2 regions of the Micromonospora sp. DT233 genome follow, and region 2 is predicted to be linked to the other one. Evidence: riboswitches for the same ligand, from Rfam matches in the RefSeq annotation. Region 2 holds a riboswitch; the other holds the start of a gene.

Region 1 (4,950 bases), on a different contig from region 2:
CTATCGACAAGCAGTGGGAGCAGCTCGAGCCCACCATCGAGCAGTACAACAAGGTTCGCGCCCAGCTCAAGGTGAACAAGAAGAAGTCGGCCGAGCTGGAAAAGAAGATCCAGCCGCTGGCGCTGGAGACCGAGATGGCGATGAACCGGGTCGGTGACCTGGCGTCGCGCTACTACATGTCGGGCCCGTCGCAGGAGCTCGGCGCGCTGCTGGTCAGCACCCGGCCGGGGACGCTCGCGGAGCAGCTCACCATGCTGGACCGGCTCGCCTCCGAGGAGCGCCGGCAGCTTGAGGGCGTGCTCGCCGTCCGGGCCAAGTACGACGCCCAGAAGAACAAGCTGGACGCGCTGATCGTCGCCGAGGAGAAGCAGAGCAAGGAACTGGCGGCGAAGAAGACAAAGATCAACTCGGAGATCAAGCGGCTCCAGGCGTCGATGCCGAAGACCGTGGTCTCCGTGGCCGGCTGCCCGACGATCACGGGCGTGGTCAGCGCGGCGGCCCGGACCGCCATCAAGACCGCCTGCGCCCAGGTCGGCGACCCGTACGTCTGGGGCGCCACCGGCCCCAACTCGTTCGACTGCTCCGGCCTGACCCAGTTCGCCTACCGGGCGGCCGGGATCTCGCTGACCCACTTCACCGGGGCACAGTGGAACGAGGGCCGCTCCATCCCGCGCTCCGAGGCCCGACCGGGTGACCTGGTGTTCTTCTTCAGCGACCTGCACCACGTCGGCCTCTACCTCGGCAAGGACATGATGGTGCACGCGCCCCGCGCCGGTAAGCCGGTGCAGGTGGCGAGCATCAACCACATGCCGGTCGCCGGCTTCCGCCGACCCGGCTGACCCACGGCGCGGCCCCGCGAAGGCCGCGCCCAGCCGCGCACCGCCCTGGCCCCCGCGAAGGCCACCCGGCGCAGCGGACACGAGAAGGCCCCCGGTCACCTCGACCGGGGGCCTTCTCGTGCTCAGGTGACGACCGCCGTCAGCGGGGGGCGCCCAGCGGCGACGCCACCAGGTCCACGTCGGCGCGGTCGACGTACATGATCCGGTGACCGAACTGGATCTGCACGTACTTCTTGTCGCCCTTGATCACCGTCCGGTCGGCCGGTGCGGAGCCGTCGAACGAGACGGCCCGGTAGTACTCGCCGGGCAGCACGGCCCCGACGGAGTACCGCTGGCCGGCGGAGAGGGTGTACTGCAGCGGCGTGATCGGCTGGTACGGCACGCCCTCCGGGTACGCCGCCTCCTCCGGGTACGCCCGCCCGTACACCGGGATCGTGGTCTTGCCGGCCTTCGGGGTGGCGACCAGGCCGAGCGTCCACTTGGCGGTCGGCGCGGACGCCGGGTTGTGGAACCACGCCTTCTGCCCGAGGTACCAGATCGCCGTCCAGTCACCGGAGCGGCCGGCCAGGGCGTACGTCTGCCCGGTGGAGGCGCGGGCGCCGTGGTCGGAGATGTGCATCGTGGCCGGCGAGCCGTCGGGGCGCAGCGCGATGTCGTTGACCAGCGGCGCGTCGGCGCTGGGCGCGGAGCGCAGCACCACCGACGAGGAACCGCGCGACGGGCAGGGCACGCCCGCCGTGTCGCAGCCGGTGAACGCCGGCCGGTTGGTGGTGAAGTCCGGGTCGATGCGGACCATGCCGGTCAGCGGGGTCCCGGTGTTCAGCTCCGGGGCGCGCAGCAGGTCGAAGTAGTGCGACCAGTCCCAGTACGGGCCCGGGTCCCAGTGCATGCCGCCCACGTTCGCGGGGAGGATGCCGGGCACGTTGTCGTGGCCGATGATGTGCGCCCGGTCCAGCGGGACGCCGTGGCGCAGCGCCAGGTACCGGACCAGCTTCGACGAGGTGCGGTACATCGCCTCCGTGTACCAGGTGCCCTGGGCGGCGAAGCCCTCGTGCTCCAGCCCGATCGACTTGGAGTTGACGTACCAGTTGCCGGCGTGCCAGGCCACGTCCTTGGTCTTGACGTGCTGGGCGATGTGGCCGTCGGACGAGCGCAGGGTGTAGTGCCAGCTCACGTAGGTCGGGTCCTGCACCATGTTGACCGTGCCCGCGTAGCTGCCCTCGGTGTCGTGGATCAGGATGTATTCGACCTTCTGCTGCTTCGACCGGTTGGCGAGGTCGTGGTTGCCGTAGTCGCCACCGCCCAGGTCCTGGTAGGGCGCGGGGATCCACTCGCAGGAGATCGCCGATGGGCACTCCACGCCGTCGGCGCGCGGCGGCGCCAGCAGGCCGAGCAGGTCCAGCCAGGACTTCTGCGGGCGCACCGCGCGGCCGGCGAGGGTCACCCGCTGCCCGTCGTCGGTCACCCGGCTCTCGCCCTGAGCGATGGTGCCGAAGACCTCGTCGGCGAAGGCCGCCGCCGCGTCGGTGCGCTCCGCGCCCGAGTAGCGGGCCACCGCGCCGTACCAGGCCGCGGGGTCGGTGCCGGCGCCGACCGGCGCACCGATCTGCCGCTGGTACGACGCGAGCAGCGCCGCGCCGCCACGGATGTTCGTCGACGTGTCGCTGCGCAGCGCCGCCTCGTCGGCCCCGGTGAGGGTGGCCGCGGTGTCGAGGGTCTGCAACGACTGCGTGCTCGGGGCCGGGTCGGCCTGCGGCGGGGCGGGGGCGAGGGTGCGGCGGGCGCTGTCCCCGCGCGGGTCCTCGGTGCCGGCGTCGTGGTGGGTGCCGCCCGGCAGGGCGGTCACGTACGCGGCGTCGGTGAGGTGCATCGGCCCGTATCCCGCGCCGGTGCTCGGGGTGCCGGCGTTGGTGTCCCAGCGGGACTGGAGGAAGGAGACGCCCAGCAGGACGCTCTCCGGCACGCCGAACTCGGCGGCGGCGGCCGCGTACTGCTGCTGTCGGGTGAGGGCCTGGTCGGCCGCGGCCGGGGCGGCGGCGGTGCCCAGGGGCACGAGGGCCGTGGTGGCGGCCACGGCGGCGGCGAGCAGGATTCGCCTGCTCGCCGGCATGACGGGACGTTGCATCGAATCTCCTGAGGGGTCTTCGGTTGAGGTCACCTTCCCGCCGCCGCACGCCCGCCGTCAATAGCCTTCCGGCTGGTGCTTTTATGTGAAGGAAACTTGCACCGTCGGGTCAGGTGGCTGGTCGCACGGCCCGGCGGGTTGCGGATCCATAACGGTCGTCTCTATCCTGATCAATCGTCGGCCGGTAGCTGCACCGCCCAGCCGGGCGGTGACGGCCCGACACCGCCGAGTCGCCTCCGGGCGAGCCGGGGACCCAGGTTCCACCGGGGTGAATCCGCAGCACCGCTGCGGTAGGGCGCTCTCCCTTCCGCCCGAACCCGTCAGCTAACCCGGTAGGCGGTAGGGAAGAAGGAGAACGAAGCCCGGTGGCACTCCATGCCCCGCGGCACCCGGCACGCCGTTCGGCTCCGGCCGACGGGATGCCGGCCGTGCCGCGTCCACGCTGGTCCCGCTTCACCACCATCCTCGCCGCCCTCGCCGGTGCCGCCGTCGCACTGACCGGCACCCCGACCGTGGCCCACGCCGACCCCTCGATCGCCGAGATCGAACGGCAGATCGACCAGGACTGGAACAAACTCGAACCGCTCATCGAGCGGCACAACGCCACCCGCCAGGACCTCGCCGCCAAGCGCCGCAAGGCCGACGCGCTCGGCAAGCAGATCGGGCCGCTGCAACGCCGGGTCGACGAGGCGATGGAGAAGGTCAGCGGCTTCGCCGTCGAGGCGTACAAGGGTGAGAACCTCTCGACGGTGAACGCGCTGCTCGGCGGCGGCTCGCCCAGCCGGCTGCTCGGGCAACTGGAGATCCTCGACCAGTTCGCCGAGCGCCAGCAGCGCGACGTGCGGGCGGTCATCGAGCTCCGCGACGAGCTGACCGCCAAGAAGCGACCGCTCGACGAGATGGTCACCCAGCTCACCCGCACCGAGGCGCAGCTCGCCGCCAAGCGCAAGCAGATCAACGGCGAGATCGACCGGCTGCAGAAGCTGCGGCTCAAGGTGTACGGCAACGGTGGCGGCGGCCCGCTGCGCCCCGCCCCCTGCCCGTCGACCTACCCCGGCGGCGCCGCGGGCGTCGCGGTCAAGTTCGCCTGCGCCCAGATCGGCAAGCCGTACGTCTGGGGCGCGGAGGGCCCGAACTCGTACGACTGCTCGGGGCTGATGCTGGCCGCCTGGGCCAAGGCCGGCGTCTCGCTGCCGCACAACGCCGCCCAGCAGCGGTCGGTGACCGCCCGGGTCAGCCGCGCCGACCTGCGCCCCGGCGACCTGGTCTTCTACTATGCCGACCTGCACCACGTCGGCATGTACGTCGGCGACGGCTGGGTGGTGCACGCCTCCCGGGCCGGCGAGCCGATCAAGATGAAGCGCGCCGACGACGGCCAGGTGCACAGCTACGGCCGCCCGAACTGAGCTGTGGGAAGGGGCCTCTGCCTTCGGGCCGGGGCCCCTTCGCGCGGTTGCTCTGTTTTCGGGGGCCTCAGCGGGTGGGCCAGGTGCGCCAGTTCTGCCAGGACCGGCTCTGGGTCGGGCCGCGCTGCCCCTGGTAACGCGAGCCGTAGACCGCCGACCCGTACGGGTGCTCCGCCGGCGAGGAGAGCCGGAAGATGCAGAGCTGGCCGATCTTCATGCCCGGCCAGAGCGTGATCGGCAGGTTCGCCACGTTGGAGAGCTCCAGCGTGACGTGCCCGGAGAAGCCCGGGTCGATGAACCCGGCGGTGGAGTGGGTGAGCAGCCCGAGCCGCCCCAGACTCGACTTGCCCTCGAGCCGGCCCGCGAGCTGATCGCCGAGCGAGATCACCTCAAGGGTGGAGGCGAGCACGAACTCGCCGGGGTGCAGCACGAACGGCTCGCCGTCGGGCACCTCGATCATCGAGGTCAGGTCGTCCTGCTGCAGCGACGGGTCGATGTGCGTGTACAGGTGGTTGTTGAAGACCCGGAAGAGCTTGTCCAGGCGTACGTCGATGCTCGACGGCTGCACCAGGCTCGGCTC
Region 2 (15,333 bases):
CGTCGCTGGCGGCGTCCGGACGCCCACCGAAAGCCGTACGCGGCGGCCGCCCGCCCCGCTGATCGCGCCGCCTCCGGCGAGGGCCGGTCAGACGTGGCAGTTCCGGGTGAGCTTCGGCGGGATGTCGACGAACGTCGAGCTCAGCCACTTCACCGGGTCGCTCGAGCGGGCGCCCGCGTCGAGCTGCTTCGCGGTCTCGGTGAGCAGTTCCTCGATCTCGCCCTCCTCGGCCCGCTTCGCCTGCGCGCGCACCTCGTCGGCGAGGTCGTCGAGGGTCCCCTTGAGCCGGGCCTCGAGCTGCTCGCCGGTCTCCTCCGCGCGGGTGGCCGCCGCCGAGTCGGCGGCCAGCTTCTTGCTCCCGGCCAGGAGCAGCTTGTCGACCGCCCGGCAGACCTTGTCGGTGTTGGCGGCCGTGCCCGCGCTCGGCGACGAGGCCGGTTCGTCGTCGGTCGGCGCGGCCGGGGCGGTCGTGGGCGACACGGCGGCCGGTTCCCCCGCGCCGTCGGAGCCCGACTGGCAGCCGGCGGCGAACGCGGCCAGGCTCACCAGGGCGGTGGCGCGGAGCATGGTCACGGCAAGACGAGACATGTTCTCCCCGTTCGGGTTGTGGGCCGTCCAGCATGCCGCAGCCTGCCACGACCCGGGCCCGCCGGGCCCCCACCACCCCGCACGCGCCGTAGGCGGCCTGGGACGCGAAACGCCGGGCCGGCGAAGGGCCGGCCCGGCGCGCGTACGAGCTGGTTCAGCTCTTGAAAGCGTCCTTGATCTTCTCGCCGGCCTGCTTGAGCTTGGCGGTGGCCTGGTCGTTGCGACCCTCGGCCTCCAGGCGCTCGTTGTCGGTGGCCCGACCCGCGCCTTCCTTGAGCTTGCCGGCGGCGTCCTCGGACGTGTTGGCGATCTTGTCGTCGATACCCATGTGAACCTCCAGCGATTGCGGCTTGTTCAGCTCTTTCGACGACTTGGATGTACCCGGCAGCCCGGCCGTTCAACCATCAGTCACCGAAAGTGACCGCCGTCGCAGCGAGGCCGCCGGGCCGGGGCCGGTCAGGCCGCCGGCCGGAAGCGCCGCAGGCGGAGGCTGTTGGCGACGACGAAGACCGAGGAGAAGGCCATCGCGGCACCGGCGATCATCGGGTTGAGCAGGCCGGCGGCGGCCAGCGGCAGGGCAGCCACGTTGTAGGCGAAGGCCCAGAACAGGTTGCCCCTGATGACGGCCAGGGTGCGGCGGGCGAGCCGGATCGCGTCCACGGCGGCGGTCAGGTCGCCCCGGACCAGGGTCAGGTCGCTGGCCTCGATCGCCACGTCGGTGCCGGTGCCCAGGGCCAGCCCCAGGTCGGCCTGGGCCAGCGCGGCGGCGTCGTTGATCCCGTCGCCGACCATCGCCACGGTCCGCCCCTGCTCCTGGAGCCGCTTGACCACGTCCACCTTCTCGGCGGGCAGCACCTCGGCGGTCACCTCGGTGATGCCGACCTCGCGGGCGACCGCGTGGGCCACGGTGGCGTTGTCGCCGGTGAGCAGCACCGGGCTCAGGCCGAGGGCGCGCAGCCCGGCGACCGCCGCCGCACTGGTCGGCTTGACGACGTCGGCCACCGCCAGGACGCCCCGGGCCCGCCCGTCCCAGCCGGCCAGCACCGCCGTCCGGCCGGCGGCCTCCGCGCCGGTCGCCGCCCGTTCGACGGCCTCCGGTACGTCGAGTCCGCGCTCGACCAGCAGCCGCAGGCGCCCGACGATCACCTCGCGCCCCTCGACGGTGCCGGTGACGCCGAGCCCGTCGACGTTGGCGAAGCCGGTGACCGGGGCGAGCGGCCCCGCCTCGGCGGCCCCGGCGGCGACGGCGCGGGCGATCGGGTGCTCGCTGGCCGCCTCCAGCGCCCCGGCCAGCCGCAGCAGCTCGGCGGCGTCGGTGCCGTCGGCGGGGAGCACGTCGACCAGGGTCATCCGCCCGGTGGTGACGGTGCCGGTCTTGTCCAGCAGCACGGTGTCGACCCGCCGGGTGGACTCCAGCACCTCCGGGCCCTTGATCAGGATGCCGAGCTGCGCGCCGCGCCCGGTGCCGACCAGCAGCGCGGTCGGCGTGGCCAGGCCGAGGGCGCACGGGCAGGCGATGATCAGCACCGCCACGGCGGCGGTGAACGCGGCGGTCGCGCCGGCTCCGGAGCCGAGCCACCAGCCGAGCGTGCCGACGGCCAGCGCGATCACGATGGGCACGAAGACCCCGGAGATCCGGTCGGCCAGCCGCTGCACGGCCGCCTTGCCGGTCTGGGCCTGCTCGACCAGCTTCGCCATCTGGGCGAGCTGGGTGTCGCCGCCGATGCGGGTGGCGGTGACCACCAGCCGACCACCGGCGTTCACGGTCGCGCCGACCACGGTGTCGCCGGGGCCGACCTCGACGGGGACCGACTCGCCGGTGAGCATGCTCGCGTCGACGGCGGAGGTGCCCTCGTCGACCACCCCGTCGGTGGCGATCTTCTCGCCGGGGCGGACCACGAACCGGTCCCCCACCGCGAGCTGGTCGACGGGGATCCGGGTCTCCGTCGCGCCGCGCAGCACCGCGACGTCCTTGGCCCCCAGCTCCAGCAGGGCCCGCAGGGCGGACCCGGCGGTCCGCTTGGCGCGGGCCTCGAAGTACCGGCCGGCGAGGATGAACACGGTCACCCCGGCCGCCGCCTCCAGGTAGATGTTCCCGGCGCCGTCGGTGCGGGTGATGTCCAGGCGGAACGGGTGGGTCATGCCGGGCATCCCGGCGTCGCCGAGGAAGAGCGCCCAGAGCGACCAGCCGAACGCCACCAGGGTGCCCAGCGAGACCAGCGTGTCCATGGTGGCCGCGCCGTGCCGCAGGTTGATCAGCGCGGCCCGGTGGAACGGCAGGCCGCCGTAGACCACCACGGGGGCGGCCAGGGTCAGCGACAGCCACTGCCAGTACTCGAACTGCCAGGCCGGGACCATGGCGAGCGCGATCACGGGCACGGCCAGCACGACCGACACCCACAGCCGGGTACGCAGCCCGCGCAGCTCGTCCACCGCGACGGCGGCGGCCGGTTCCGCGCCGGCCGGGGCGGGCGGGGGCGGCACGACGGCGGTGTAGCCGGTCTTCTCGACCGTGGCGATCAGCTCGTCGGTGCTGACCTCGTCGGCGTACGAGACGGTGGCCTTCTCGGTGGCGTAGTTGACCGTGGCGGTCACGCCGTCCATCCGGTTGAGCTTCTTCTCGATCCGGGCGGCGCAGGACGCGCAGGTCATCCCGCCGATGGTCAGCTCGATCCGGTTCGGTGCGACCTGCAACGGTCGTGTGGGCGAGGTCATCGCCGCCCTCCTGGTCAGTCGTGCTCGTGCCCGGTGCCGCCGTGTCCGGCGGTCGGGGTGGCGGCGGCGGCCGACGCCGGGGTGCCGACGACGACGGTGAACTCGGCGGTGTGCACCGCCCCGCCGTGCCGGAAGTCGAGATAGAGCCGGTAGGCGCCGGCCGAGGGGAAATCGGCGGAGAAGGTCACCGCCGGCCCGGCCGGGGTCCGCCCGTCGCCGGGTGCCCCCTCCGGGTGCACGTGCAGGTACGCCAGGTCACCCTGGCGCAGCGCGACCAGGTGCCCGTACGCGCCGAGGTAGGGCTCCAGGTCGTCCACGGGCGCGCCGCCCCGGCTGACGCTCAGGGTCAGCTCGGTGGCCCGGCCCGGTTGCGGCGCTCCGGCCAGGGTGACGGTGTAGCCGTCGACCGTGCTGCTGGTCGCCGGGGCGGGCAGCGGCCGGGCCGGCACCGGGCCGGGCACGGTGACGTCGACGCCGAGGGTCAGCGCCGGGCCGCCGGTGGGGGTGAAGTCGGCGAACGCCCGCCAGACGCCGGGGCCGGCGAGCGGGGAGGCCACCCGCCAGGTGCCGTCGAGGGTCAGCTCCGGGTGGACGTGCCGGAACCCGGAGAGGTCCCGCCGGGCGACGATCAGGTGCATCCGCCGGTCGTGGGCGACGTCGTAGCGGGTGACCGCCGCGCCGTCCGGGCCGGTGATCTTGAAGGCGAACTCGCCGGCCGGTGCGGTCAGCGGGGCGAGGGTGTAGCCCTGGTCGGCCACGAGGAGGCCGCCGGGCAGGCGGGTGCCGGCCGGTGCCGCGCCCTCGTCGGGGTGGCCCTCGGCGTGGGCGGGGTCACCGGCGGCGTGGGCGGGGTCACCGGCGGCGTGGCCGCTCTCGGCGGCCGGGGTGACGGGGCCGGTCAGGTGGCCGGCCCCGTACGCCGCGCCGAACATCGCCGCGAGGCCGAGGGCGAAGCCGCTCAGCTTCGTCGCCGTGTTCATCGTGGCACCTCGTTCCCTGCGTCCGGCGGCGTCACGCGCCGCGTTCCTTGGCTCGGGCGGCGTCACGCGCCGCGTTCCTTGCGTCGGGCGGCGTCACGCGCCGACGAGCTCGTAGCCGGCCTCGTCGACGGCGGCGCGCACGGTGTCGGCGTCCAGCGGGGCGTCGCTGGTGACGGTGACCCGGCCGGCGGCCAGGTCCACCTGGACGTCGCTGACGCCCTGGATCGCGCCCACCTCGGCACTGACCGAGCTGGCACAGTGCCCGCAGGTCATGCCCTGCACCTGGTACGTCGTGGTGACCATCGAAATCTCCTCTCCGCCGCGCCCAACGTTACCCCCGGGGGGTAGACGTGGCGCGGACCACCGGCATTCCTCACCAACCCATACCCCGTTGGGGTATTGGCGGCACGGACGACCGTAACATACCCCCGAGGGGTACGCTATCCTCGGCCCATGACCGGACCGACGCCCGCCCCCGTCCGGGGGTACACCGCCAGCAAGGATCAGCTGCTCGCGCGGCTCCGCCGCGTGGAGGGCCAGGTCCGTGGCATCGAGAAGATGGTCGACGAGGACCGCTACTGCATCGACGTGCTCACCCAGATCTCCGCGATCCAGGCCGCCCTGGACAAGGTCGCCCTGGGCCTGCTCGACGGCCACGCCCGGCACTGCATGCGCGAGGGTGCCGCCGAGGGCCGCGCCGACGAGGTGGCCACCGAGATGATGGCCGCCGTCGGCCGCCTGATGAAGCGCGGCTGACCCCCACCCGCCTCGTGGATCATGGACTCGTGGTGCCGGGAATGTGAAGATCTGCGCCTTTCGCCAGGCACCACGACTCCAAGATCGACGAAGGACGTCGTCGCGGCGGGCGAAGGTTCGACGTGCACGGATGGGGAGCAACGGCACTGCGGAGCGTGACCGGGCGCGGGGCGCGCGTGAGAGCAACGTCACTGGCCACCGAGGGTGAACACGAAATGACGCTTTTAGTCGGCATCCGGACGTAGATCCCCAGCGGCGATCTCGGGTAACCTCGCTGCCGGTCACCGCCGAAGGCGCGCAGCGGCGCCTGCGGTGCCGCCGCCCAATCGTCGCGAGACGAACCGGGGAACCAGGTAACTGGGGTGAATCCGCACCAGCGGTAGGGGCCACTTCCGCCCCGAACCCGTCAGCTAACCCGGTCGGCGGTCGACGGAAGGGAACACTGTGACGGCACCCCTACGCCGCTGGTTGACGCCCGTGGTGGCCGTGTTCGCGGCGTTCGCGGTCCTCGCCGGGCCGGCAGCCCCGGCGCTGGGCGCGCCCTCGGCACCCAAACCCTCCGGGCACGAGGAGGACGACGAGCCCAAGCTGATCACGGACGTCATCGAGGCGGCCAACCGCGACTACACCCAGGCCAAGTCGAAGCTCGCCAAGTCCAAGAAGCGCCAGACCCAGCTCGCCAAGGAGGTGGAGCGGGCCGAGAAGGAGTTGGACTCGCTCGCCCCGCAGGTCAGCGAGATGGCCGCCCAGGCGTACCGGACCGGGCGGATCGGCGCGATGAGGATGCTGCTGGACAGCGGCACCCCGGACTCGTTCGTCGAGCGCGCCACCGCCCTGGATCAGCTCAACATGATCAATGCTCGGAAGCTCGGTGAGGTCAACCGGGCCAAGAAGGACGCGGAGCTGGCCAAGCTCGCGCTCGACGCCGAGATCCGCGAGCAGCAGAAGCAGACCGCGGTCATGGCGAAGAAGAAGCAGGACGCCGAGGAGTCCCTTGCGCTGGTCGGCGGCGAGGGGTTCACCGGCGGGCTGGTCAACGCCACCTCACCGACCGCCCGGATGGCACCGGGCCGCGACTCGGACGGCGGCTGGCGCCCCGAGTCGTGCAGCGAGAACGACCCGACCACCTCCGGCTGCATCACCCCGCGCACGCTGCACGCGTACAAGGAGACCAGGCGGGCCAACTTCAAGCGGTTCGTCGGCTGCTACCGGCCGGGCGGGCCGTGGGAGCATCCCAAGGGCCGGGCCTGCGACTGGTCGTTGCAGAACAGCGGCTTCTCCCGCTGGCACAACAACGACACCCGGATGTACGGCAACAACCTGGCGGCCTTCCTCATCCGCAACGCCGACAGGCTCGGCATCTACTACGTCATCTGGAACAGGCAGATCTGGTTCCCGGCGACCGGTTGGAAGTCCTACAGCGGGCCCTCCGACCACACCGACCACGTGCACATGTCGCTGCTCTGACCGAGCGCACCACGCCAGCGAGGGCCGTCCCGCCGAAGCGGAACGGCCCTCGCCGCGTCGTCGGACCCGACCGAATTCCCGTCGCGGGCTCGGCCGGGTGGCTCAGGCGGCGGCCACGGCCGAAGCTGCCGGGGCCGGGGCGCCGGCCGCCGCCATCGCGTCCGGGCCCGCCGGGCCCGCCGAGGCGTTGCCGACGGTGGGGACGATGCCGGCGGGCACCGCAGCCACCGTCCGCACCCCGCCCGCGCTGAGCCGGTACGACATCCCGACCACCGTGCACCGCCCGTTGGCGACCTCGGCGGCCAGCACGGAGGAGCGGGCCAGCATCGCCTCGACGGTCTGCCCGATGTGGATGTCCACGATGTCGTTGATGTCCTCGACCCCGCGCTCGGCGGCCCGTTGCAGGCTGGGCACCACGGCGTCCACCACGGCCCGCAGGTGGCCGACGGGTGGCTCACCGGTGCTGGCCGCCGCCCTGGCGGCCTGCACCGCGCCGCAGGAATCGTGGCCGAGCACCACGACCAGGGGGGTGCCCAGCACGGTCACCGCGTACTCGACGCTGCCGAGCACCTCGGGGCCGACCGTGTGCCCGGCGGTGCGGACCACGAAGAGGTCGCCCAGCCCTCGGTCGAAGATGATCTCGGCGGCCAACCGGGAGTCGGAGCAGCCGACGATCACCGCGAACGGGTGCTGACCGTCGGCGACGGCGGCGCGGCGGTCGGCGTCCTGGTTCGGGTGGTGCGGCACGCCGGTGACGAAGCGGTGGTTGCCGTCGTACAGCTCGGCGAGCGCCCGCCCGGGGTCGCACGCGGCCCGGCGGTCGCCGGGGGGTGCGGCCTCCGGCGGGGGATCGGCCCACTCGACCGGGGACCCCACCATCGACGTGCTCAGCTCGCTCATGCCCCACCACCTGCCCTTTTGCCCGCGCGAACAGTCCCCCAACGGTCACACGCAGTTAAAGGTACGTCAAGCTTTACGTGATATGCATTTCATACGTAATGAGGGGCTTGCGCCCGGCGGCGACAGGGGTCCCACCGCGGCAACGATCTTCGGCCGGGGACCGAATCTCGGCCGCCCAGGAACATACGAATCGCGGATGCGCCATAGCATGTCGGAATGACGACGACGGCAGGCGCAAGTGGGAGCGCCCGAAACTGGACCTTCCTCACCAATCACGCCCACGTGCTGCTTGCCATCGCCAGGAACCCCACCGCACGGCTCCGTGACGTCGCCGAGGAGGTGGGCGTCACCGAACGGGCCGCCCAGGCGATCGTGGCGGATCTGGAGGCCGGTGGCTACCTGCGGCGCACCCGGGTGGGCCGGCGCAACGAGTACACGGTCAATCCGAGGGGCCACTTCCGCCACCCGGCCGAGTCCGACCGGCAGGTCGGCGACCTGCTCGCCCTCTTCACGGTCGACGGGGCCGAGGCAAGCCCCGGATCCTGACCCTCGGCACCGATCCGCCCCCGCCCACCCCACGGGACGCGGGCTCGCCGAAGCTGCGAGCCGGACGCGACGGGGCTAAGTTGGTGTGGTGCAGTCCGTAGCGTTCGCCCGCCCCTCCCGGCGGGCGCTGCTGCGCGAGTCCCGCCCGCCGTGGCAGACGACGCTGCGCCGCCTCGGGGAGTTGGGGCGTCTCGCGCTGACCGCCCTGGTCCTGGCCGTCGGCCTCGGTGGCGTCTCCGCCCTGACGACCGCCTCCCCCGCCGTCGCCGCCTCCCCTGCTCCCGCCGTCCACGCCGGGGCTTCTCGCCCCGTCGTGGTGACCAGTCGGGTGGACGCGCTGCGCCCCGGCCCCACCGAGCTGCGTGCCGAGCCGGCCGCCCGCCGGGCCCCGCGCACCCTCGAGACCGCCCTGCGCCCGGCCGTGACCCCGCTGACCGGCGCCCCGGCCGAGAGCATCTCGCTCGGCCGTCCCGCCGTCGACCCGACGGCCGGCATCGTCGTCCGACGCGGTCCGCCCCGGCGCTGACCGGGCCGCCCACGCCGCTCCGCCCCGCCGGAGCACCGCGCTCGCCGGCACCGCGCCGGATCCCGGCGCAGCGGCGTGGACGCCGCCCCTGCGCCGCGTCGGGTCCCACGAGGGGTGCCGACGCCCCTGCGCCGCCGGCGGCCACGCGCAACGCCACCCGCCGTCATCCGCAGCGCTGACGGCCCGGCCCGCCGCCCGCACACGTCTGATCCCGCCCGCCCCACGTCGTCCCACCCGAGGTGCCCCTCATGCAGACCGCACTCTCCTCCGTCCTGATCGACGTGCCCCGGGCCGCCGTCATCTGGCTGGCCCTGCTCGGCATCGTCGCCATCGCCGTGACCTGCCTGATCGTCCGGCCGGATCTGCTCCGCTCCGCGATCGGCGGGCGGTTCCGCGACGCCGCCATGCCAAGCCCGTTGGAGCAGGCGGCCCAGGACCGGGAACACCTCCGCTACGCCGAGGAGGTGGCGACCGCGGCGCAGCGGGCGGCGGTCACCGCCGGCCGGCTGCGGGCCGAATGGCTCGCCGCCCAGGAGGAGGCCGAGGCCGCCTGGCAGGCATGCGAGGCCGCCGAGGCCGCCGTCCGCCGGTTGGCCGGTGCCGCCGCCCATCGCCGCCCGCTGACCGAGCGCACCCCCGCCGAGTACGCCGACCGCGAGCGTTACCTGCACCGGGCCGCGCTGGCCGCGTACTGGCGTCGGGAGCTGTCGGAGGAGCAGCTCAGCGACGTCTTCGCGCACCGGGGTGGGTGGGATCCCCGGTTGCACCCGGTCGAGCAGGAGTTGGTGCTGCGCCGTGCCGTGCGCGACCATCTGCACGCCCGGCAGCAGGCCGCCCGGGTGCGGGAGCAGGCCGCCTGGCGCACCGCCGAGCAGGCCGCCGTCGCCGCGCGCAGCCTGCGGGAGGAGGCGTTCGCCGCCACCGTGCCCGCCACGCCGGAGGAGCCCCTGCTGCCCGGGGTGATCGACGAACCGTCCCCGGCCGTCGAGCAGACCCGCCCGCTGCCGGCGATCGGCCGCGCGGTGCCGACCGCCACCCGGGAGGCGACGACCTCGCCTCGGGGGCGCGCCACCGTCGTCGCCCGGGGCCGCGCCGCTGTCCCGGCCTGACACCACCGGCCGCCCCGACCCACGTCCCCCGATCGGGCGATCCTCTGATCGAGCGCGATCGGGGTATCCCGGCTAGCGTGGCAGCATGTCGCAGGAGCAGTGGGTCTTGGTGGGGCTGGCCGGGCTCGTCGCCCTGGCGACGCTGGTCGGTGCCGTCCTGCTCGCCATCCGGCTCGTCCGCACCCGCAAGATGCTCGGCACGCTGGGCGTCGGCGGCAAGGTCGCCTTCTGGGGCGCGCTGGTCTACACGATCTTCCCGGTCGACGTGCTGCCCGACCCGATCTACCTGGACGACATCGGCGTCCTCGCCGCCGCCGTGCTCTACCTGGGCGGGCTCGTGCGGAAGCACCGCGCCGCCCGCCGGCAACTGCCCGGCCAGCCGGAGCCGCGCGCCGAGGAGTCCCACCGCCGAGTGACCTGACGCCGGGCGGCAGTCGGACCCGCCCCTGCGGATCGGGGTCAGCGGTTCTGTGGCGAGCTTCGCTGCGCCTGACGGGTAAGACGGCCGCCCCGTCGCGGGCGAGACGGCCGGCATCCTGTCGGCACCCGGGCGGCTCGCCGGGTCAGGGGCTGGGGGCGATCCGCCGACGACTCTCCACGTCGGAGACGAGGATCGCCTCCATCGGGCAGGAGTCGGCGGCGTCGACCACCGCTCCCGCCGGCGTCACCCGCTCGGCCAGCGGCCGGGACAGCCCTTCCACCAGCCCGAAGTGCTCGGGCGCGGCGCTGGCGCAGATTCCCGAGCCGATGCACCGGGTCGGGTCGACGTGCAACCGCCACTCGGCGGCGGTCGCCTCCTCCTCCGCGTTCACCTGATCCTCCTCCGTCGCGCGTCCGAGCACCCGGACGCGGCCCACGCCGAGTCATGCCACGAATGCGGATCGTAGCGAGGAAGGTCGATTCCGTGCCAGTGGCCGGAGCGGATTTCGTCCGTCCGAACGGGACCCGCCGGCGCGCAACCGGCGCTCGGGCGACGCGCAACCGGCGCTCGGGCGACGCGCAACCGGCGCTCGGGCGACGCGCAACCGGCGCTCCGGCGGCGCTCACGCGGAAGACAGTTTCCGGGGTCGCCCAGAACGGCGACCCCGGAACGCGGGGGCGGTGTCAGCGGGGCGCGGTGTCGCCCTCGCCGGTGCGCTGCTGGGCCGCGTCGACGCCCTTGTCGATCTGGCTGTCGTACTTGCCCCCGGTACGCTGGTCGGCCGCGTCGCCGGCCTTGTCGATGCCCTGGTCGACCTGCTTGTCGTGCTTGTCGGCGAGATTCTTGGCCTTGTCCATGAAGTCGCTCATGCGGTCCTCCTCCACTGGGTCGTACTCAAAGCCTTCCCCAGGTCACCCCCCACAAACCGAGCACCGGACCGGCCGGCTCACCGGCGGGGACCCCACAGAGTTCACATCACCGCGCCATTGGACTCGACCCGCCGTTGATCGACTTCATGTGCCTGACACGGCGGCCTCCGCCCGCTCGACGTGCGCGATGTCAATGACGCCGTGTTGATCACCCCGCCCACCCCCGGTCGCCGCGACGGTTCAACGGCTCATGCCCCTCCGACGGCGGGCCCGCGGGAGGGCCTACGATCCGCGCGCACGGCCGGACGACAACCCTGCGGGGCCGCCGCGCGGGCGGCCGGGGTGTCGCAGAGTGGACGGAGGGGTACGGACACCGCCGAGATCGAGGAGGGCCAACGTGGTCGAGGACGGTGCCGGGCAAACACCCGGGGGTACGACGGGCGACGCGAATCCCACGGCGCGGCCCGGGGTGGCAACACCCCTGACGGTGGGAGCCACGACGGCGGGGACCGAGGCGGCCGGGGTACCGGCCGGGGCGGGTCCCCGGCAGGCGTGGGCCGGCCTGCCCTGGCTGGTCCGCTCGGTGGTGCTGTGGAGCGCCTGCCTGGTGGTGGTCGTCGCCGGCCTGTACCTGGTCGGGAAGATCGCCGTGCTGCTGGCGCCGCTGGCCATCGCGCTGGCGGTGACGCTCTTCCTCACCGCGCTGCTGGACCCGGTGCTGCTCCTGCTGCGTCGGCTACGGCTGCCGGCGGGGCTGGCCGCCCTGTTCAGCGTCCTGCTCCTGCTGGGCATCCTGGTGGGCCTCGGGGTGCTGGTGTGGAACCTGACGGCGAGCCAGTTCGGCGAGCTGAGCCAGGAACTCGACCAGGGCCTGCAACGGACCCGGGACTTCGTCACCTCCACGCTCCCGGTGACCGACGCCCAGCTCGACAAGCTGGTCCAGCAGGCCCGCGACGGGATGGGCGGGAGCACCCCCGACCCGGTCGGCGGGGCCCGCACGGTCACCGAGGTGCTCGGCTCCGTCCTGCTCTCCCTGGTGCTGCTCTTCTTCCTGCTCAAGGACGGCCGCTCGATGTGGCAGTGGGTGCTGCGCCGCACCACCGGGCCGAAGCGGGAGGTCGCCGCCGAGGCGGGCCGGGCGGGCTGGCGGACGCTCGGCTCGTACAGCCGGGGGACGATGCTGATCGCGGCGATCGACGCAATCGGGATCGGCGCGGCCCTGGTGCTGCTCGGGGTGCCGCTGGCCCTGCCGCTGGCCCTGATCACCTTCCTCGGCGGGTTCGTGCCGATCATCGGGGCGACCGTGGCGGGGGCGGTGGCGGTGCTGGTGGCGCTCGCCGCCAAGGGGCCCGCCATCGCCCTGTTCACCCTCGGCGCCGTGATCGTCGTGCAACAGGTCGAGGGGAACCTGCTGGAGCCGCTGGTGATGAAGCGCCAGGTCAGGTTGCACCCGGCGGTGATCCTGGTGGCGGTCACGGCCGGCACGCTCATCGCCGGGATCGCCGGGGCGTTCGTCTCGGTGCCGATCACCGCGGTCGCGTACCGGGTGATCGACACCGTGCAGCGGCACCGGGAGGGCGCGCGGCGCCCGGCCGAGCCCGCCTGAGGCCCTGCGGCCCGGCGGGGCTGAGCGGCCCGGCGGGGCGGTAGGCGACCCGCCGAGGCGGGACTAAGCGGCCCGGCGGGGCGGGTCAGCGACGCGGCGGCAGGTGGTCGGCGAACCAGCCGGCCGCCGCGTCGGCCACCTGCTCCAGCGTGCCCGGCTCCTCGAACAGGTGGGTGGCACCGGGCACCACCCGCAGCTCGCCCACCTCGCCCAGGTCGGCCATCGCCTGCTCGTTGAGGGCGATCACCTGCTCGTCGAGGCCGCCGACGAGCAGCAGCGTCGGGGCACGGACCTCGGACAGGGCGGGGCCCGCGAGGTCGGGTCGGCCGCCCCGGGACACCACCGCGCGTACCCGATCGGGGCGGGCGGCGGCGGCGACCAGGGCGGCGGCGGCCCCGGTGCTCGCGCCGAAGAGGCCCACCGGGAGCCGGCCCAGGGTCGGCTCCGTGCCCATCCAGTCGACGATCGCGGCCAGCCGGTTGGCCAGCAGCCCGATGTCGAAGCGGAGTTCGGCCGTGCGGGCGTCCACCCGGTCCTCCTCGCCGGTGAGCAGGTCGACCAGCACCGTGCCGAGCGCCCGCCCGTGCAGCACCCCCGCGACGGCGGTGTTGCGGGGGCTGTGCCGCGAGCTGCCGCTGCCGTGCGCGAAGAGGACCGCCCCCACCGCGCCGTCGGGGAGCAGCACGTCGGCGGCCAGCCGGGCGTCCCCCGCCGGGATCGTGACCGCTTCGCCCCGGGTCGTCGGGCTCACCTCTCCGCGTGTCGCCATCGCACCCACCCCTTTCGCTGCCGGTCCCGCCCGGTTACCCGGCCCGGCGGCCGGGATGCGTCGTCGCCCCGACACCGAGGACGAGGTGTTGCCCTGACGCCGACGACAAGGTTTAGCGTGGCGGGCAGGGATCGGGCGGAAGGGCCGGAGGGGGCCGGATGCGGATCGGCGAGCTGGCGCAGAGCACCGGCACGAGCACCCGGGCGCTGCGGTACTACGAGACGCAGGGGCTGGTCCGGCCCCGCCGGTCGGCCAACGGCTACCGGGTCTACGACGAGGCGGAGCTGCGGGTCGTACGCGAGATCCGCGCCCTGCTGGCGGTCGGCTTCGGCCTGGACGACATCCGGCCCTTCGTGGCCTGTCTGCGGGCCGGTCACGCCTCCGGGGACGCCTGCCCGGACTCGGTGGCCGTGCTGCGCCGCAAGCTCGCCGAGGTGGACGACTACCTCGATCGGCTCGGGTCGGTCCGCCGGCAACTGCACGACCAGCTCACCCAGGCCATCATCAACCGGGAGAAGACATGCCTCAAGATACGGAAGCGTCCCTGCTGAAAGACACCGGAACGTCCCCGCTGACCGTCGTCACCGACGCCACGTTCGCCCAGACGGTGCTCGCCGCCGACCGGCCCGTGGTCGTCGACTTCTGGGCGGAGTGGTGCCCGCCCTGCCTGGCGATCTCGCGGAGCCTCGCCGAGCTGGCCGTGGAGTTCGGCAAGCGGCTGCGGATCGTCAAGCTGAACACCGACGAGAACCCGGCGACCACGCGGGCGTACCAGGTGATGTCGCTGCCGACGCTGCTGGTGTTCCGCGACGGTGCGGTGCTCGGCTCGATCGTCGGGTCCCGCCCGAAGAACCACCTGCGGCAGAGCTTCGCCCAGCACCTGAAGGGGTAAGCGGCGCCCCCGCGGCAAACGGGCCGTCCCCGTCGGGGCGTCGTTTGCGGCCGGGCCGACCGGGAAGGCGGGGGGTGTCCGCAGCACCGGCGCGCCCCGCGCCCCGACCGATCGCGAGGATCGTCATGGCCCGCAAGCAGGACAGCTCCCGCCAGCAGACCACCGAGCGGGACGACCGGCCGGAAACCGACGCCGAGCGCGGCGGGGACTGGGCGGACGAGGCGGCGCAGGCCCGCACCGCCGACGACCCGCGCACGGTCGCCCCGCACGACGCGACCGGCCACCCCTCCAACGGCCCCCAATTCTGACCCCCCACCCCCCGGCCCCACCCCCCCCCACCCACCCATCCCGTTGATCAAGAGGTTTGCGTCAACCGGGAGATCAAGATTGACGCAAACCTCTTGATCAACGGGGCCTAGGCCGGGGTGGGGTTGGGTGGGGTGGGGTGGGGTTGGGTAAGGGCCGGGGGCCGGGGGCGGGGGCCGGGGGCGACGGTCAGCTGACGTTTTCCGGGAGGTGCATCAGGGGGGCGCGGCCCGGCGGCTGCTCCGGCTGGTGCGTGGGCGGGGTGAACGGCGGCACCGGCACGGTGACCGGCTCGGCGTGGGTGACCCGGACCTTCTCCCCGTGGTGGCGCAGCTCGATCACGTCGTCGGCCCCGCCGTGCCGCAGCGCGTACGTCGTCTCGTGCTGCCGGACGTCGACGTGCAGCCGCTTGCCCCGCCACTGCAACGAGAACTCCAGCCGGTTGAGCCGGCTGGAGAGCCGGGGCGCGAACGTCAGCATCCCGTCGTGGTCGCGCAGCCCGCCGAACCCGGCAACCAGGGCGATCCAGGCCCCCGCCAGCGACGCCATGTGCACGCCGTCGCGGGTGTTCTCGTTGAGGTCGTGCAGGTCCATCAGCGCGCCCTCGCGCAGGTACCGGTGCGCCAGCTCCAGGAAGCCGACCTCGGCCGCCATGACCGACTGGGTGCAGGCCGACAGGGAGGAGTCCCGGACCGTCCGCCGCTCGCAGTAGAGGAAGTTGCGCAGCTTCTCCTCGTCGGTGAACGCGTCCCCGCGCCAGTGCATCGCCAGCACCAGGTCGGCCTGCTTGATCACCTGCTTGCGGTACAGGTCGAAGTACGGGTAGTGCAGCAGCAGCGGGTACTTCTCGGCCGGGGTGTGCTCGAAGTCCCACTCCTGGAGC

The links. Region 2 has a riboswitch for cyclic di-AMP ahead of ACLQ2V_RS06400 (coiled-coil domain-containing protein). Riboswitches for the same ligand answer to the same signal wherever they lie in the genome.
Region 1: linked by a shared signal. The riboswitch ahead of ACLQ2V_RS25690 (NlpC/P60 family protein) and the one ahead of ACLQ2V_RS06400 (coiled-coil domain-containing protein) in region 2 are both predicted to bind cyclic di-AMP.

What each region holds. Positions count from the first base shown of each region.
Region 1 is NZ_JBNCLB010000017.1:128,667-133,616, forward strand. Features, by position in the region: gene ACLQ2V_RS25680 (NlpC/P60 family protein) at 1-839, shown strand, start outside; gene ACLQ2V_RS25685 (N-acetylmuramoyl-L-alanine amidase) at 979-2,964, opposite strand; cyclic di-AMP (ydaO/yuaA leader) riboswitch at 3,178-3,317, shown strand; gene ACLQ2V_RS25690 (NlpC/P60 family protein) at 3,384-4,370, shown strand; gene dcd (dCTP deaminase) at 4,438-4,950, opposite strand, start outside.
Region 2 is NZ_JBNCLB010000002.1:491,254-506,586, forward strand. Features, by position in the region: gene ACLQ2V_RS06365 (DUF2786 domain-containing protein) at 1-62, shown strand, start outside; gene ACLQ2V_RS06370 (hypothetical protein) at 88-588, opposite strand; gene ACLQ2V_RS06375 (CsbD family protein) at 743-916, opposite strand; gene ACLQ2V_RS06380 (heavy metal translocating P-type ATPase) at 1,045-3,303, opposite strand; gene ACLQ2V_RS06385 (hypothetical protein) at 3,318-4,283, opposite strand; gene ACLQ2V_RS06390 (heavy-metal-associated domain-containing protein) at 4,377-4,586, opposite strand; gene ACLQ2V_RS06395 (metal-sensitive transcriptional regulator) at 4,737-5,039, shown strand; cyclic di-AMP (ydaO/yuaA leader) riboswitch at 5,349-5,479, shown strand; gene ACLQ2V_RS06400 (coiled-coil domain-containing protein) at 5,484-6,506, shown strand; gene ACLQ2V_RS06405 (carbonic anhydrase) at 6,609-7,385, opposite strand; gene ACLQ2V_RS06410 (helix-turn-helix transcriptional regulator) at 7,623-7,952, shown strand; gene ACLQ2V_RS06415 (hypothetical protein) at 8,041-8,478, shown strand; gene ACLQ2V_RS06420 (hypothetical protein) at 8,727-9,587, shown strand; gene ACLQ2V_RS06425 (YkvA family protein) at 9,673-10,008, shown strand; gene ACLQ2V_RS06430 (ferredoxin) at 10,151-10,399, opposite strand; gene ACLQ2V_RS06435 (antitoxin) at 10,692-10,877, opposite strand; gene ACLQ2V_RS06440 (AI-2E family transporter) at 11,365-12,483, shown strand; gene ACLQ2V_RS06445 (dienelactone hydrolase family protein) at 12,569-13,252, opposite strand; gene ACLQ2V_RS06450 (MerR family transcriptional regulator) at 13,411-13,803, shown strand; gene trxA (thioredoxin) at 13,773-14,144, shown strand; gene ACLQ2V_RS06460 (hypothetical protein) at 14,270-14,452, shown strand; gene ACLQ2V_RS06465 (glycoside hydrolase family 65 protein) at 14,640-15,333, opposite strand, start outside.